DNA from 2 places in the Phyllobacterium sp. CL33Tsu genome. Region 2 is predicted to be linked to the other one. Evidence: predicted binding sites of a transcription regulator. Region 2 holds the regulator's gene; the other holds the start of a gene.

Region 1 (7,261 bases), 750 kb from region 2:
CGGGTCCCGACACGGCCCCACATATCGTCGATGGTTCCCTGGCCAATATCGTCGGCATCCGCTTTGCTCCAGGCGCTGCGAGCAAATGGCTTGGCATTCCAATGTCCGAACTCGTCAATCAGCGTGTCGACGTGTCCGAGCTTTGGGGTGCGCGCGCCGAGGCTCTCGCCGAAAAACTTGTCGTAGCGAAAACCATCGGGGACGCGACGGAACGGCTCCAGTCTGCCTTGTCGGACATCGCTCCATCGATTGCATCGCCCGACAGGGCCATGGTTGCCGCCTTCGACACGCTCAAGCGCTCGAAAGATATTGTGGCTATTGCCGAATTGGCGACAATGCTCAATGTGAGCGAGCGCACCTTGCGCCGGCAGTTCCTGCACAATTTCGGATATGGGCCAAAAACGCTGGAGCGCATCCTGCGTTTTCAGAGATTCCTGAAGCTCGGCCGGCGCGATCCCGGAAGCGGCATTGGTGCTCTGGCGTTCGACGCGAACTATGCCGACCAGGCGCATTTGAGCCGCGAGGCAAAATCCCTGTCAGGTCTTTCGCCCTCGGCGCTCCTGCAGCATCTCGCGGCATAAGTGGCCGTTTTGTTCAAGACAGAAAGTCGTTAGGCGCATAAGCTTGCCGTACGCGATGAGGGAGGACAACCATGGCTACACATGAAGCAAGGACCCTTCAAATTTCAATCGGACGCAATTGGCAGGATGTTTATGACTACGTCAGCGTTGCGGAAAATCTGCCGCAATGGGCATCCGGCCTGACATCCGCCTTGCAGAAATCCGGTGATGAATGGCTGGCCGATGGGCCGGCGGGCAAACTTCGATTGCGCTTTGCGCCGAAGAACGAAGTCGGGGTTCTCGATCATTGGGTGGTTATGGAGACCGGGGACGAGGTCTATATCCCTATGCGGGTGGTGCCCAACGGCGACGAGAGCGAACTCATATTTACGCTTTTTCGCGTGCCGGGCATGGATGACGAAAAATTCAACGCAGATGCGGCCTGGGTCAAGCGTGATCTTCAGGCGCTGAAGGACCTGCTCGAAGCGCAACTTATAGGATGAGGACGATGGCCAGTTCAGGCAAAGATAAATGTATCGACTATGTCGAATTCAATGTCAGCGATATTGGCGCGGCGCGCAGCTTCTATGGCGACGCGTTCGGATGGACATTCACGGACTATGGTCCGAGCTATTGCGAGTTTTCCGACGGGCATCTCAAGGGCGGCTTCACCACCGAAGGCAAACCGCGTCCCGGCGGCGCGCTGATCATTCTTTTCGCCGATGATCTTCAAGGCACGCTCAAACAGGTCGAAAAAGCCGGTGGCAAGATCACCAAGCCGGTATTTACCTTTCCCGGAGGCCGGCGCTTTCACTTCGCCGACCCGGACGGATACGAGCTTGCCGTCTGGTCGGATAAATAGCCGACAGTTCAGCGCGCCAGCGTCAGCATGTACGCTTCATATTTTTGCAGGAAGGCGTGCAGTAGCTGCGGATATTCCGGCGTTACCGCCTCGCGAACGCTTGGATGCGCTGCGAGTGCTTCGCGCCATGCCCGCACTTTCGGGTAGTCGGTGAAAATGCCGAGTTCTACGATCTCGTCGAATGTATCGAAGTAGCGGAAAATCGGGGCGTAAACCGCATCGACTAGGCTGAAGCCAGCGCCCGCAAAGACGGGACCGTCGCCAAGAACCTCTTCGACGCGGCCGAACTTTTCAGTGATCGCCTTGCGCTTCTCTTCGAAAACCGCAGCGTCCTTCGTTGTCTCCAGCGCCCAGAGGTCGGAAAGGATCGATGAACCAAATTCCATCCAGCCGCGATGGCGTGCCCGCGTCAGCGCGTCGTCGGGATGAAGTTTCGGCCCCGGCTGCGATTCGTCGATATATTCAGCAATGACAGAACTCTCGAAGAGAATCGCCTCGCCGCCATCCGCCTGGGGGACGCGCAGAAGCGGCACCTTGCCGAGCGGCGATATTTTCAGGAACCAATCTGGTTTCGCTGCAAGGTCGATATAGATCTTTTCAAAGGGCACGCCCTTTTCAGCGAGCGCGATTGCAGCACGCTGGACATACGGGCACAGCAGATGGCTGATCAGAACGAGCGACGCCATGACGATGATCCTCCGGATTTGCCGGCTGGGCGATCGCGTTTCGACCGCCCAGCCCAGCGATCAGGCCGCGCGAGCGGTCTTCAAGGCGTTGGCCCACCAGACGAGCTGGTCGAGCTGGCTGGTGGCTGCTTCATTGAGATGCGGGTAGTCGCCGAGCTTCTTCTCGCCCTTGACGGCGCTCAGATACTCGGAATAGGCGATGTGAACGCCGGTCTTTACCGAAGCCGATCCCATTTCGACGAAGATGAGGCGCAGATGCTCGATGGCGCGCGCGCCGCCCACGCCACCATAACCGACAAAGGCGACCGGCTTCTGGATGAAATCGCCAAGGTCGATGGCGTTCTTAAGGACAGCCGTCGGGCCGTGGTTGTATTCGGCGACCGTGAAAACATAGCCATCGAATTCGCGCAGCTTCTTCTTCCAGCGTTCGGCGGTCTCGTTCTGGGCGTCGCTGGTGCGTTCTTCGCCGAAGAAATTCATGGGATAGTCAAGCAGATCGATAATTTGGACCTCGACATCTCCGCGCTGTGCAGCGACGTCGGCAATCCATTTGGCGGGAAATTCGGCGAAACGGCCGATACGGGTGCTGCCGACAATAACGGCGATCTTGGCTTTTGACATAAAAATTCCTTCGTCTTGGGGGGATGGTAACTAATAGTGCCCGGCGCTATATAAGTGACTGTTCGAAACCCCCGCAAGGAGGCACTTTTGTGAAACCAGATCACTTTCAGGTAACCTCGGCATGCACTGCGGTTAATCACATTCTGGCGCGCGTCGGCGATAAATGGACGGTTCTCGTCGTCAATTATCTCGGCAATAAATCGATGCGCTTCAATGAGTTGAAGCGGACCATCAATGGTATCTCGCAAAAGATGCTGACGAGCACGCTGCGCGGACTCGAGCGCGATGGTTTCGTGACCCGTACGGTTTACCCGACGATCCCGCCACGCGTCGACTACGAACTTACCGATCTCGGCCGCGACCTTCTGGTGCCTGTCCGCGCGCTTGGCGACTGGGCGATCCGCAACGAACAGCGGGTCGCCGAAGCACGCGCGCGGTTCGATGCCATTCATGAAGGTTCGGAGCCAAAGCAGATCTTCTCCCAGGCGGCTGAGTGAAGAAAAGTTCAACGCGCATTAGGTGGCACTGCCCCGATAGAAGGATTCTCTCGGCGTCTTGAAACTTGAGTAAAAATCGCTGTGCCACAAGTGCGGCGGACGAACGAGCCGCGCGAGCAGAAGTTGAAGAACACGCAAATCAAAACAAAAAGGCGGGTCGAAACCCGCCTTTTCCGTATGTCGCTGGATGAGGACTTCTTAGAAGTCCATGCCGCCCATGCCGCCCATGCCGCCGCCCGGCATTGCCGGAGCAGCCGAGTCTTTCTTCGGCGCTTCAGCAATCATGGCTTCGGTGGTGACGAGAAGGCCAGCAACCGAAGCTGCGTCCTGGAGAGCGGTGCGAACGACCTTGACCGGATCGACGATACCGAGCGTGATCAGATCGCCATACTCGCCATTGGCCGCGTTGTAGCCGTAGGTGTCCTTCTTGTTCTCAAGGATCTTGCCGACAACGATCGAAGCTTCATCGCCTGCGTTCGTTGCGATCTGGCGGGCAGGAGCCTGCAGAGCACGGCGAACGATGTTGATGCCAGCGTCCTGATCGGCATTGGCGCCCTTGATCGTAAGAGCAGCCGAAGCGCGAAGCAGGGCGACGCCGCCGCCAGGAACGATGCCTTCTTCAACAGCCGCACGGGTTGCATTGAGGGCGTCGTCGACGCGGTCCTTCTTTTCCTTCACTTCGACTTCCGTCGCACCGCCGACGCGGATGACGGCAACGCCGCCAGCGAGCTTGGCAAGGCGTTCCTGCAGCTTCTCGCGGTCATAGTCGGAAGTGGTCTCTTCGATCTGCTGCTTGATCTGGCCAACGCGAGCGTTGATTTCGCCCTTCTTGCCATTGCCGTCGACGATCGTGGTGTTTTCCTTGGTGATCGACACCTTCTTGGCGCGGCCGAGCATGTCGAGCGTAACGCTTTCGAGCTTGATGCCGAGGTCTTCGGAAATAACCTGACCACCGGTGAGGATCGCGATGTCTTCGAGCATGGCCTTGCGGCGATCGCCGAAGCCAGGAGCCTTGACAGCAGCAATCTTCAGGCCGCCGCGCAGCTTGTTCACGACGAGCGTTGCAAGGGCTTCGCCTTCGACGTCTTCGGAGATGATGACGAGGGGCTTCGAGGTCTGGACGACAGCTTCGAGAACCGGCAGGAGAGCCTGGAGGTTCGAGAGCTTCTTCTCGTGGAGAAGGATGTATGCGTCCTCGAGGTCAGCAACCATCTTTTCCGGGTTGGTGACGAAGTACGGCGAAAGGTAGCCGCGGTCGAACTGCATGCCTTCGACGACTTCGAGTTCGGTCTCGGCGGTCTTGGCTTCCTCGACGGTGATGACACCTTCGTTGCCGACCTTCTGCATCGCCTTGGCGATCATTTCACCGATTTCGGATTCGCCATTGGCAGAGATCGTGCCAACCTGGGCGACTTCTTCCGAGGTCTTGATCTTCTTGGCCTTCTTGACGAGGTCCTTGACGACTTCGGCAACAGCAAGGTCGATGCCGCGCTTCAGATCCATCGGGTTCATGCCGGCTGCAACGGCCTTGCCGCCTTCCTGAACGATGGCCTGGGCGAGAACGGTAGCGGTCGTGGTGCCGTCGCCGGCGATGTCGTTCGTCTTCGAAGCGACTTCACGGACCATCTGCGCGCCCATGTTTTCGAACTTGTCTTCGAGTTCGATTTCCTTGGCAACAGTGACACCGTCCTTGGTGATGCGCGGTGCGCCGAAGGACTTGTCGATGACAACGTTACGACCCTTCGGGCCGAGCGTTACCTTTACTGCATCGGCAAGGATGTTGACGCCGCGCAGCATGCGCTCGCGCGCATCACGGCTGAATTTTACTTCTTTGGCTGCCATTTTATCTCTCCTGGGATTAAACCCGGTTTGATCTAAATTCGTTGATTGCGGGGATGCGCGGCGATTAGCCGAGGATGCCCAGAATGTCGGATTCCTTCATGATCAGCAGGTCTTCGCCGCCGATCTTGACTTCCGTACCCGACCACTTGCCGAACAGGATCAGATCGCCTGCCTTGACATCGAGCGGTACGAGCTTGCCGGCTTCGTCACGAGCGCCGGTGCCTACGGCGATGACTTCGCCTTCCTGCGGCTTTTCCTTGGCAGTATCCGGAATGATGATGCCGCCAGCGGTCTTTGCTTCGGATTCGACGCGGCGTACGACGACGCGGTCATGAAGCGGGCGGAACTTGGTCTTGGCCATGGTTAGAACCCTTGATGTTGGTGTCAAAACGATGACGCGAATGGCAGCGCCATTCGCGGTATTAGCACTCGCTTGGGGTGAGTGCTAACTGCGGCCGGAGATAGTGGGATCGGTTTGAAGAGTCAAGGGAAAGCATCATTTAAAATGGCCTGGAGAGGCAATGCTTGGAAGCCGGGTCCATCTACAAACCGCTTTATGGCATATTCATGTGAAATGCGAATGACGTGACGGCAGAATTCACACAATGCTGCAAGTCGGCGTGGGCGCGATCGGCGGAAACACGCGCCCCAACCGCATCAATCCTCGGCGCTTTCTTCGCCCACGTGATGCGTCATGTCGACAAGCATGTCGCTGACATGCTTGTCGGCCAGTTCGTAGAAAATCTGTTTTGCCTGCCGGTTGCCGCGCACGAGCCGGGCGCCGCGCAAGAGGCGCAGATGATGGCTGACCAGCGATTGCGATAGGTCGAGGCTCGCGGCGATATCTCCGACTGAGCGCGGCGCTTCGAGGCAGAACAGGAGTATGCGCAGCCGCGTCGGATCGCCGAGGAGACGAAAGGTTTCGGCGAGAACCGTGAGTTCAGGGGGGAGAGGAGGGGTTGAGCTCAATGTTTGTGCCCCTCATGCCCGTGCTCGTGAGCGGCATGATCATGTCCGCCGTGATCATGATCGGCCTCGTCGTGGGCATGGCCGGAATGGTCGTGTTCGTGCCCTTGCTGGAGATCATCGCCAAGGCAGCAATCGTCCCTCGCTGTATCCTCCGGCCAGTCGATGGCAATCGTTGCGTGCGATATCTCGAACTTCTTCATGAGTTCGGCTTCGACCTGTTTCACCAGAAGCCGCGGATTCGTATCCGGAGCAGGGCGCACATGCAGCGTTGCCAGCGGCTTGCCCGAGGTGATCATCCAGACGTGGACATGGCGGACGGCGGCAAGTCCCGGAACCGTCTGCTTTAGATACTGCTCGATGGCTTCAGGTGCGGCATTGCCTGGCGCGCCTTCGAGCAGGATATGCAACGAGTTGCGCAGGAGCGCCCAGGCGCTGCGCAGGATCAAAATGGACACGAAGACAGAAAGTATCGGGTCGATTGGCGTCCATCCGGTATAGTAGATCACGATCGCGGCAACGATCGTGCCGACGGAACCTAGGAGATCGCCCAGTACGTGCAGCACCGCTCCCTTGATGTTGACCTGCTCGGTATCGCCGCCGCGTGTCAGGATCCAGAAAACCAGCATGTTTATTAAAAGGCCGACTGTGGCGACGATAAACATGGGACCGGCCAGGACTTCGCCAGGATTGCGGAAGCGCTCGATGGCCTCGTACGTTATCCAGATGAGAATGGCGAACAGCGTGACGGCGTTGATAAGCCCGGCAATGACCTCGAAGCGCATATAGCCGAAAGTGCGTTTTTCGTCGGCGGCGCGCCGGCCGAAACGGAAGGCGAAGTAGGCCAGTGACAGCGCCACCACATCGGTGAACATATGGCCGGCATCGGCAATCAGCGCCAGCGAGCCCGCCATGAGCCCGCCCACGATCTCGACGATCATGAATGAAAAAGTTATTGCAAGTGCAATGAGCATTTTCGTCTCGTTGCCCGCAGTGACTTTAGGCGTGTGGTCGTGGCCGGCATGGGGGTCTGACATTGTGAAGCCTCTAGCAAACATATCAATATGTGTTCATGTGTTTGTTAGGCGAAGGCAAAGGTCGTGTCAATCGCAGATAGTGCCCGTCCGAAACCCCGAACGGCACAACGTGAGCTTTTTCAAACATAACCGGCGTGACAGGTCAGGCACGATCCGCTAATCGAGACAGTCTCAAGACTCTCGTCGCATA
Region 2 (7,261 bases):
AAGCTGGGTCTTGCTGATGGACATGAATGCGATAATCCCAATGGTTGCAGGGATTATCCATGAAAGGTCAGCGGTTTATAAGGAACAGAAATGCGCCGAAACTGAAGGCGGAGCATGGAATTTCTGAAAAACCGGGGGCTTGCAGATTCTCGTTCTATCAATCAAACAGCAAGCAGCCCCGCTCACCTCAGGGTGGAACAAAGCGGGCGCAATTTCAACCGATACACGACCACTTTTATAGTGTTAATCAGAAAATGCAAGCACCCTTTTTAGGTAGAACTGGCGCGGCCGACTTTGCCATCTCGGCGCCATGAAATTCTCAACACTCTGACGGCGTCGCGATGGAAACAATCTGGAGCCAGCCATCGGGTCCGCTGGGGAATTGCAGCTGACCCTCAGCTTGTAAAAATTGCAGGCACATGTACCGGCCAGCGCCAGGGCAGGATCGCCACAAGATCGAACCGCACGGACAGCAACGCCTGATCCGGTTGGCGCGCCAGCCATTGATCGGCTGCCGCCTCAATGCGGCGCTGCGCGAGGATGTTTACCGAGTCCATCGCCTGGTCGAGCCGTGCCCGTGCCTTCACCTCGATAATGGCGACGATATTGCCGCGGCGGGCAATCAGATCGATCTCGCCGACCTTGGTGCGGTACCGGCGGGTGACTATGCGATAGCCCTTCAGCATGAGGGCGAGCGCGGCGAGCCGCTCGGCGGAATGGCCGCGGCGGTATGCCGTGCGCCTGCCGCCCCGCGCGCTCATTTCATTGCCAGCAACCGTTGATAGAGCTCGCCCTTGGGCCGCCCGGTCATGCGCGCCGCCTCTCCGGCCGCCTTTGCCGGCGACATTTCGAGGACAAGCGCGCGCAGCAACGCGTCGACATCTTCGTCGGAGCGGGGAATATTCGCATCCTCGACGGGAGAACCGACGACGAGAACCACCTCGCCGCGGATGCGATCCTCGTGCGCGAACGTCTCGGCCAGCTGCTTCAGCGGTAGGGTGACGATGGTCTCATAGGTCTTGGTCAACTCGCGGCAGAGGGAAGCCGGGCGTTCCGCCCCGAATATATCGGCCATATCCGCAAGCGTCGCGGCAGCCCGGTTGGGCGATTCGAAGAAAACCAGCGCCGCATCGAGCGCCTTGAGCTCCGCCAGCCGGGCGCGACGCTGTCCCTGTTTCGACGATAAAAAGCCGGCAAAGTAAAATGAGTCCTTGAAGAGGCCCGATGCCGTCAGCGCGGCGAGGACAGATGAGGCGCCGGGGATCGGCACCACCCGGATTCCGGCCGCCTTGGCCTCCGGCACCAGCCTGCCGCCGGGATCGGCGACGAGTGGCGTTCCCGCATCAGAGACGAGCGCAACGCTCTTACCGGCAAGCAACGCCTCGATCAGTTTAGGGCCGGCGATTTCGGCATTGTGCTCGTGATAGGCGAAAGGGCGGCGTGAAATGCCATAGCGCTCCAACAGGACGCGGCTCACCCGAGTATCCTCGCAGGCAATGATGTCGGCGGCGGCAAGGGTTTCGACGCCGCGGATCGTCATATCGCCGAGATTGCCGATGGGCGTCGCCACGATGTAGAGCGCCGGCTCGAGCGGACGAGCCCGGAAGCTGGCGCTGCCGATCTGATAATGCCGGTCGCCGGTTTCAGCTTCGGACACCTGTTTTTCCCCTCAAGCCGCGAGATCGGCGATGACCGCATTGAGAACGATCGCGCCCTGCGGGGTCGTGCGTATGCGGCTATTGCCGACATACTCGATAAGCCCCTGCTCGGCGAGGGAAATTACCCGCTTCTCCTTGACGCTGTGGCCGGTAAGGCGTTCGTAGCGCGCAAGGTCGATCCCCTCGACAAGCCGCAAGCCCATGAGCAGGAATTCGTCGCCTTCCTGCTCGCGATCAAGACGCTCTTCCTCGATAATGCCGTGTCCCGCTGCCTCGACCTTTTCGACCCAGGTTTCAGGATGGCGCTCGGTGATCGTCACGGCGCGGATATTGTCCTCGACAAAGCGCCCATGGGCGCCGGGTCCCACACCGACATATTCGCCGTAGCGCCAGTAGACGAGATTGTGCTGCGACTCGGCGCCGGGAATGGCATGATTGGAAATCTCGTAGGCTGGCAGACCGTGCTTTGCAGTCACATCCTGCGTTTCGGCATAGAGCGCGGCCGCATGATCGCCATCCGGCGTAACGAGCTTTCCTGCCTTCCAAAGATTGTAGAAGGGCGTGCCTTCTTCGATGGTCAACTGATAAAGCGAGAGGTGATCGGCGGCGAAAGAGATGGCACGCACAAGTTCTTCCCGCCATGCCTCGAGGCTCTGGTCCGGCCGCGCATAGATCAGGTCGAAGGACAGCCGCGGAAAGATTTCGCGTGCAAGGCCGATCGCCGCAAGTGCCTCATCGACACTATGCATGCGGCCGAGGCGGCGCAGATCGGCATCATTCAATGCCTGCACGCCAAGCGAAACCCGGTTCACGCCCGCGGCGCGATAGCCGCGAAACCGATCCGCTTCCACGCTGGTGGGGTTGGCTTCGAGGGTGATCTCGATGCCCGCGGGCACGTGCCAGTTCTGCGCGATCGCATCCAGAACCGAGCCGACCGTATCGGGGTGCATCAGCGAGGGAGTCCCCCCGCCGAGAAATATGCTGGACACTGTGCGCTCGCCGGTGCGCTGGCGCATTGTCGCGAGCTCGCGGGCAAAGGCAACGGCGAAGCGCTTCTGGTCCACCGGCTGATGCCGCACATGCGAATTGAAATCGCAGTAGGGACACTTTGCCATGCAGAATGGCCAGTGCACATAGACCCCAAACCCGCTCTCGCCCTTGTCGGGGTGCGATTTCGTGCGCCCTCCCTTACCCTCGAACTCTTGGAGAAGGTCGGACCGCAGGTCCGGGTCGGCGGGAATCACTGGCAAGGACGCCATCAGACCCGTCCCCTACCCCGTTGAACAGCAATGACCCTTCCCAGACGGGGAAAGGGTGGGAGCCAAACTGCAAAACTCCGGCGTGTGATCGGATCGTTGCGGGTCATCCTGCGTCCAGACAATCCCTGGCGAAATGCTGGAAGGCACGGGCGCGGTGCGACAGCGCCTTTTCGTCACCCGGCTTCCAGCCATGCTTCTGTTCAGCTGTCATCTCGCCGAAGGTCGCCTCATAGCCTTCCGGCTTGAATACGGGATCGTAACCGAAGCCAGCGCTGCCGCGCGGCGGCCAGACGATCTCGCCCTCGACCTCGCCGCGATAGTAATTGGCTTCGCCGTCCGGCCAGGCGAGGCAGATGACGGATACGAAACGCCCGCTGCGTTGGTCGGGGCTTGTCGCGCCCTTATCCTGCAAGGCCTTTTCCACCTTTTCCATGCCGTGGCTGAAATCGCGCTTTCCATCGGGAAGTTCCGCCCAGTTCGCCGTGTAAACGCCGGGATCGCCGCCGAGCGCGTCGACGCAAAGGCCGGAATCATCGGAGAGCGCAACGAGGCCGGTCGCCTTCGCCGCTGCATAGGCCTTGATATAGGCATTTTGCTCGAACGTGGTTCCGGTCTCATCCGGCTCCGGCAGGCCGAGATCGCCAGCGGAAACCACTTCAAAGCCGAATGGTCCCAGAAGGTCGATCATCTCATTGATCTTGCCCTGATTGTGACTTGCGACGAGCAGTTTGCCCTTTTCGAGTTTTCTCATTCCAAATTCCATAATTTCGGTTCTGCGAATTCGATCGAATTTCCGGCGGGATCGCGGAAGTAGAGCGAGCGCGCGCCGTTCGGCCAATCGAACTCGCTTTCGATCTCGATGCCATTTGCCTCAAGATGGGATTTCCATCCGGCGATTTCATCCCGTGTCGCCTTGAAACAGACGTGGCCCGGGCCTGTTGCCCCATGCGAGGGGATAGGCAGGCTGCCGGGCGGGCGCTCGTTGATAAGCACGGGATCGAACAGGATGAGGACACCGGCGCCGCAGCGAAAGAAGATGGACCGCTTCGGCGTCTCCAATATGATCTCGAGCCCGAGAATGCCGGCATAGAAGTCCTTGGCGGCCGCAAGGTCCGTAACATAAAGCGCCGTTTCAAGGATACCGGATGGTCGCATGGTCTCGGGCTTTTAGCTCACAGCCATCTGCTGCAGGTTGACCAGCCGCCCGATGCCGTTGCGGGCAAGACTTATAAGGGCGAGCAGTTCTTCCTCGGAAAAGGGCTCGCCTTCGGCGGTTCCCTGGACCTCGACGATACCACCCTTGCCGGTCATGACAAAGTTCGCGTCGGTCTGTGCCGTCGAATCTTCCTGATAATCAAGGTCGATCACCGGCGTGCCGTTGGAAATTCCGCATGAGATCGCCGCAACATGGTCCTTCAGCACTTTTTCGACCTTGATCATCTGGCGCGCTTCCATCCAGCGAAGGCACTCGTGCAGAGCGACCCAACCGCCGGTGATGGCAGCCGTGCGCGTGCCGCCATCGGCCTGGATAACGTCGCAGTCCACCGTGATCTGCACTTCGCCAAGCGCCTGAAGGTCAACGACCGCACGCAGCGAGCGGGCAATCAGCCGCTGGATCTCCAGCGTGCGACCGCCCTGTTTGCCCGAGGATGCCTCGCGGCGCATGCGATCGCCGGTCGAGCGCGGCAGCATGCCGTATTCGGCCGTTACCCAACCCTTGCCGGTGTTGCGCATCCAGCCTGGCACCTTTTCCTCAAGGCTCGCTGTGCACAAAACGTGGGTGTCGCCGAATTTGACTAGGCACGAGCCCTCGGCATGCTTGGAAACGCCGCGTTCGAAGGAGATGGCGCGCATCTCGTCGGGGGCTCGCTTGGAAGGACGCATTGGAAAGACCTCTTTGAAAATCTGTGGTCCGGCCTTTTAGCCGTGATGGCAGATCGAAGCAAAGGCTTTGATGATTGCCCGGACAATGCTTATATCAGGGCTGTAACAAGCAGACATACGAGGCAAGATGAAACGGGCCGTGGTACCGGAGGCATATCAGTCGCTTGACCAGCGGTCGCGCGACATTTTCCGGCGCATCGTCGAGAGCTATCTTGGCGACGGCGAACCGGTCGGCTCGCGCAACCTTTCGCGGATTCTCCCCGTGTCGCTGTCGCCGGCGACGATCCGCAACGTCATGAGCGATCTCGAGCATCTCGGACTGGTCTATGCACCGCATATTTCGGCCGGACGCCTCCCGACGCAGCTTGGGCTGCGCTTCTTCGTCGACGCCTTCATGGAAGTCGGCGATCTTTCCGCCGCTGAGCGCAACTCGATCGAGGCGCAGGTTCGTGCCTCAAGCGAAGACCAGTCGACTGAAACTGTGCTGACGCAGGCGAGCCAAATCCTCTCCGGCATGTCGCGCGGCGCCGGTCTTGTGCTTGCGACCAAGGCGGAAGGCGCGCTGAAACACATCGAGTTCGTGCGCCTCGAGCCGACCAAGGCCCTGGCCGTTCTTGTCAGCCAGAGCGGGGATATCGAAAATCGCGTTATCGATTTGCCCGTTGGCGTGACGCCCTCACAGCTCATCGAAGCTTCGAACTTTCTCAATGCGCATATCCAGGGCCGCACGATCAGCGAGGCGCGCCAGGAAATCGGCCGGCTCAAGGACGAGACCCAGCAGGCACTCGATGCCTTGTCGCAACATCTGGTGCAACAGGGGCTGGCGGTCTGGGGCGGCGCAGGCAGCGGGCAGCCGCCGCGCCTGATCGTGCGCGGGCGCGGCAATCTTCTCGATTCGATCAACGCCGAGGCCGATCTCGACAGGCTGCGCCACCTCTTTGACGATCTCGAAACCAAGGAAGGAACGCTACAGCTTCTCGACCTCGCCGAGGCGGGACCCGGCGTGCGCATCTTCATCGGGTCAGAAAACAAGCTGTTCTCGCTGTCGGGTTCGTCGCTGGTGATCGCGCCCTATCGGGACTCGGAGCAGCGCATCATCGGCGCCCTCGGCGTCATCGGCCCGACCCGGCTCAACTATGCCCGGATCGTGCCGATGGTCGACTATACCGCCCAGCTCGTATCCCGCCTTTTGCGATAAGACTTGATTTTCAAGAGCCGAACGTCGATATCCAGCGCAACTTCGAAAAATGAACGGACAGGATAGATGGCTGAAGACAAGAAACTTCACGACACCCCGGATCTCGATCAGCGCGACCTGAAGAATCCGCGCGATCGCGATGCGCTGAAGCGCGCTGCCGATGATTTTCTTAAATCGCGCAAGGCCGAGGAATATGCGCTTGCCGAGGAAGACCAGGAGCAGGCAACGACCGCCGAACTCGACGCGCTGCGCGCCGAAAACAACGATCTGAAGGACCAGTTGCTGCGCCTTGCCGCAGATATGGAAAACCTGCGCAAGCGGACCGCGCGCGACGTCCATGACGCGCGCAGCTATTCGGTTGCCAACTTCGCCCGCGACATGCTTGCGGTATCCGACAATCTGAAGCGCGCCATCGAAGCTGTTCCCGCCGATGCACTTGCAGGCGGCGATGCCGGCCTTAAAGGCCTCGTCGAGGGCGTCGAGATGACGGAACGCTCCATGCTCACCGCTATGGAACGCCACGGCGTCAAGAAAATCGAGCCGCAGGGTCAGAAGTTCGATCCGAACTTCCACCAGGCGATGTTCGAAATTCCGAATGCGGATGTTCCGCATAATACGGTGGTGCAGGTTGCGCAGGCTGGCTTTGTCATCGGCGACCGCGTGCTGCGGCCGGCGCTTGTCGGCGTGTCGCGGGGCGGACCCAAGCAGGCCGCCGGCGAAGCTCAGCCGGAACCCGGCCCGATCAATCCGCAGGCTGAAAAAGACGCCTGATCGGTCTTAACGACGTTCCAAGGAGCCGCATTTCCCTGACCGGAATGCGGCTCTTTTCATTTTCCGGTCATGCTCTATCGTGGGACAAAATAACGGCGAGGGGAAACTGCCGGTGACCATGATTCAGCTGTTCAACTATGCCGGAATTTTCCTTTTCGCCGCGACGGGAGCTCTGGCGGCCTCGCGGCGCCAGCTCGACATCATGGCTTTCATCTTTCTCGCCGCGGTCACCGGGATCGGCGGCGGGACGTTGCGCGACCTCATCCTCGGCGTTCCCGTCTTCTGGGTGAAGGATCCGATGAGCCTACTTGTCTGCGCCGCAGCGGCAATCCTTGTCTATTTCACCGCCAATCTGCTTGAATCACGCTATCGCGTTCTCCTCTGGCTCGATGCGGTCGGGCTTGCCGCCTATAGCGTGATGGGCGCGGCAAAGAGCCTTGCACTCGGCTTCGACTCGACCATTGCGGTGGTGACCGGGATCATGACGGCGA

The links. Region 2 encodes HrcA, which represses chaperone genes, less so after heat shock. Its sites were predicted from a motif close to GTTAGCACTCNCNNNNNGNGAGTGCTAAC; they were not measured.
Region 1: a site for HrcA is predicted at 5,490-5,518, ahead of groES (co-chaperone GroES). Genes of this name have one in related genera too.

Annotation. Positions count from the first base shown of each region.
Region 1 covers NZ_FORJ01000001.1:569,641-576,901, reverse strand. Annotated here, with positions in the region: gene BM074_RS02895 (AraC family transcriptional regulator) at 1-581, shown strand, start outside; gene BM074_RS02890 (SRPBCC family protein) at 653-1,063, shown strand; gene BM074_RS02885 (VOC family protein) at 1,069-1,422, shown strand; gene BM074_RS02880 (glutathione S-transferase family protein) at 1,431-2,108, opposite strand; gene BM074_RS02875 (NADPH-dependent FMN reductase) at 2,169-2,729, opposite strand; gene BM074_RS02870 (winged helix-turn-helix transcriptional regulator) at 2,819-3,226, shown strand; gene groL (chaperonin GroEL) at 3,425-5,068, opposite strand; gene groES (co-chaperone GroES) at 5,133-5,429, opposite strand; gene BM074_RS02855 (ArsR/SmtB family transcription factor) at 5,726-6,037, opposite strand; gene BM074_RS02850 (cation diffusion facilitator family transporter) at 6,034-7,071, opposite strand.
Region 2 covers NZ_FORJ01000001.1:1,314,731-1,321,991, forward strand. Annotated here, with positions in the region: gene cysG (siroheme synthase CysG) at 1-24, opposite strand, end outside; gene BM074_RS06370 (YraN family protein) at 396-761, opposite strand; gene rsmI (16S rRNA (cytidine(1402)-2'-O)-methyltransferase) at 758-1,657, opposite strand; gene hemW (radical SAM family heme chaperone HemW) at 1,670-2,917, opposite strand; gene rdgB (RdgB/HAM1 family non-canonical purine NTP pyrophosphatase) at 3,021-3,668, opposite strand; gene BM074_RS06390 (VOC family protein) at 3,665-4,072, opposite strand; gene rph (ribonuclease PH) at 4,085-4,801, opposite strand; gene hrcA (heat-inducible transcriptional repressor HrcA) at 4,929-5,999, shown strand; gene grpE (nucleotide exchange factor GrpE) at 6,066-6,770, shown strand; gene BM074_RS06410 (trimeric intracellular cation channel family protein) at 6,883-7,261, shown strand, end outside.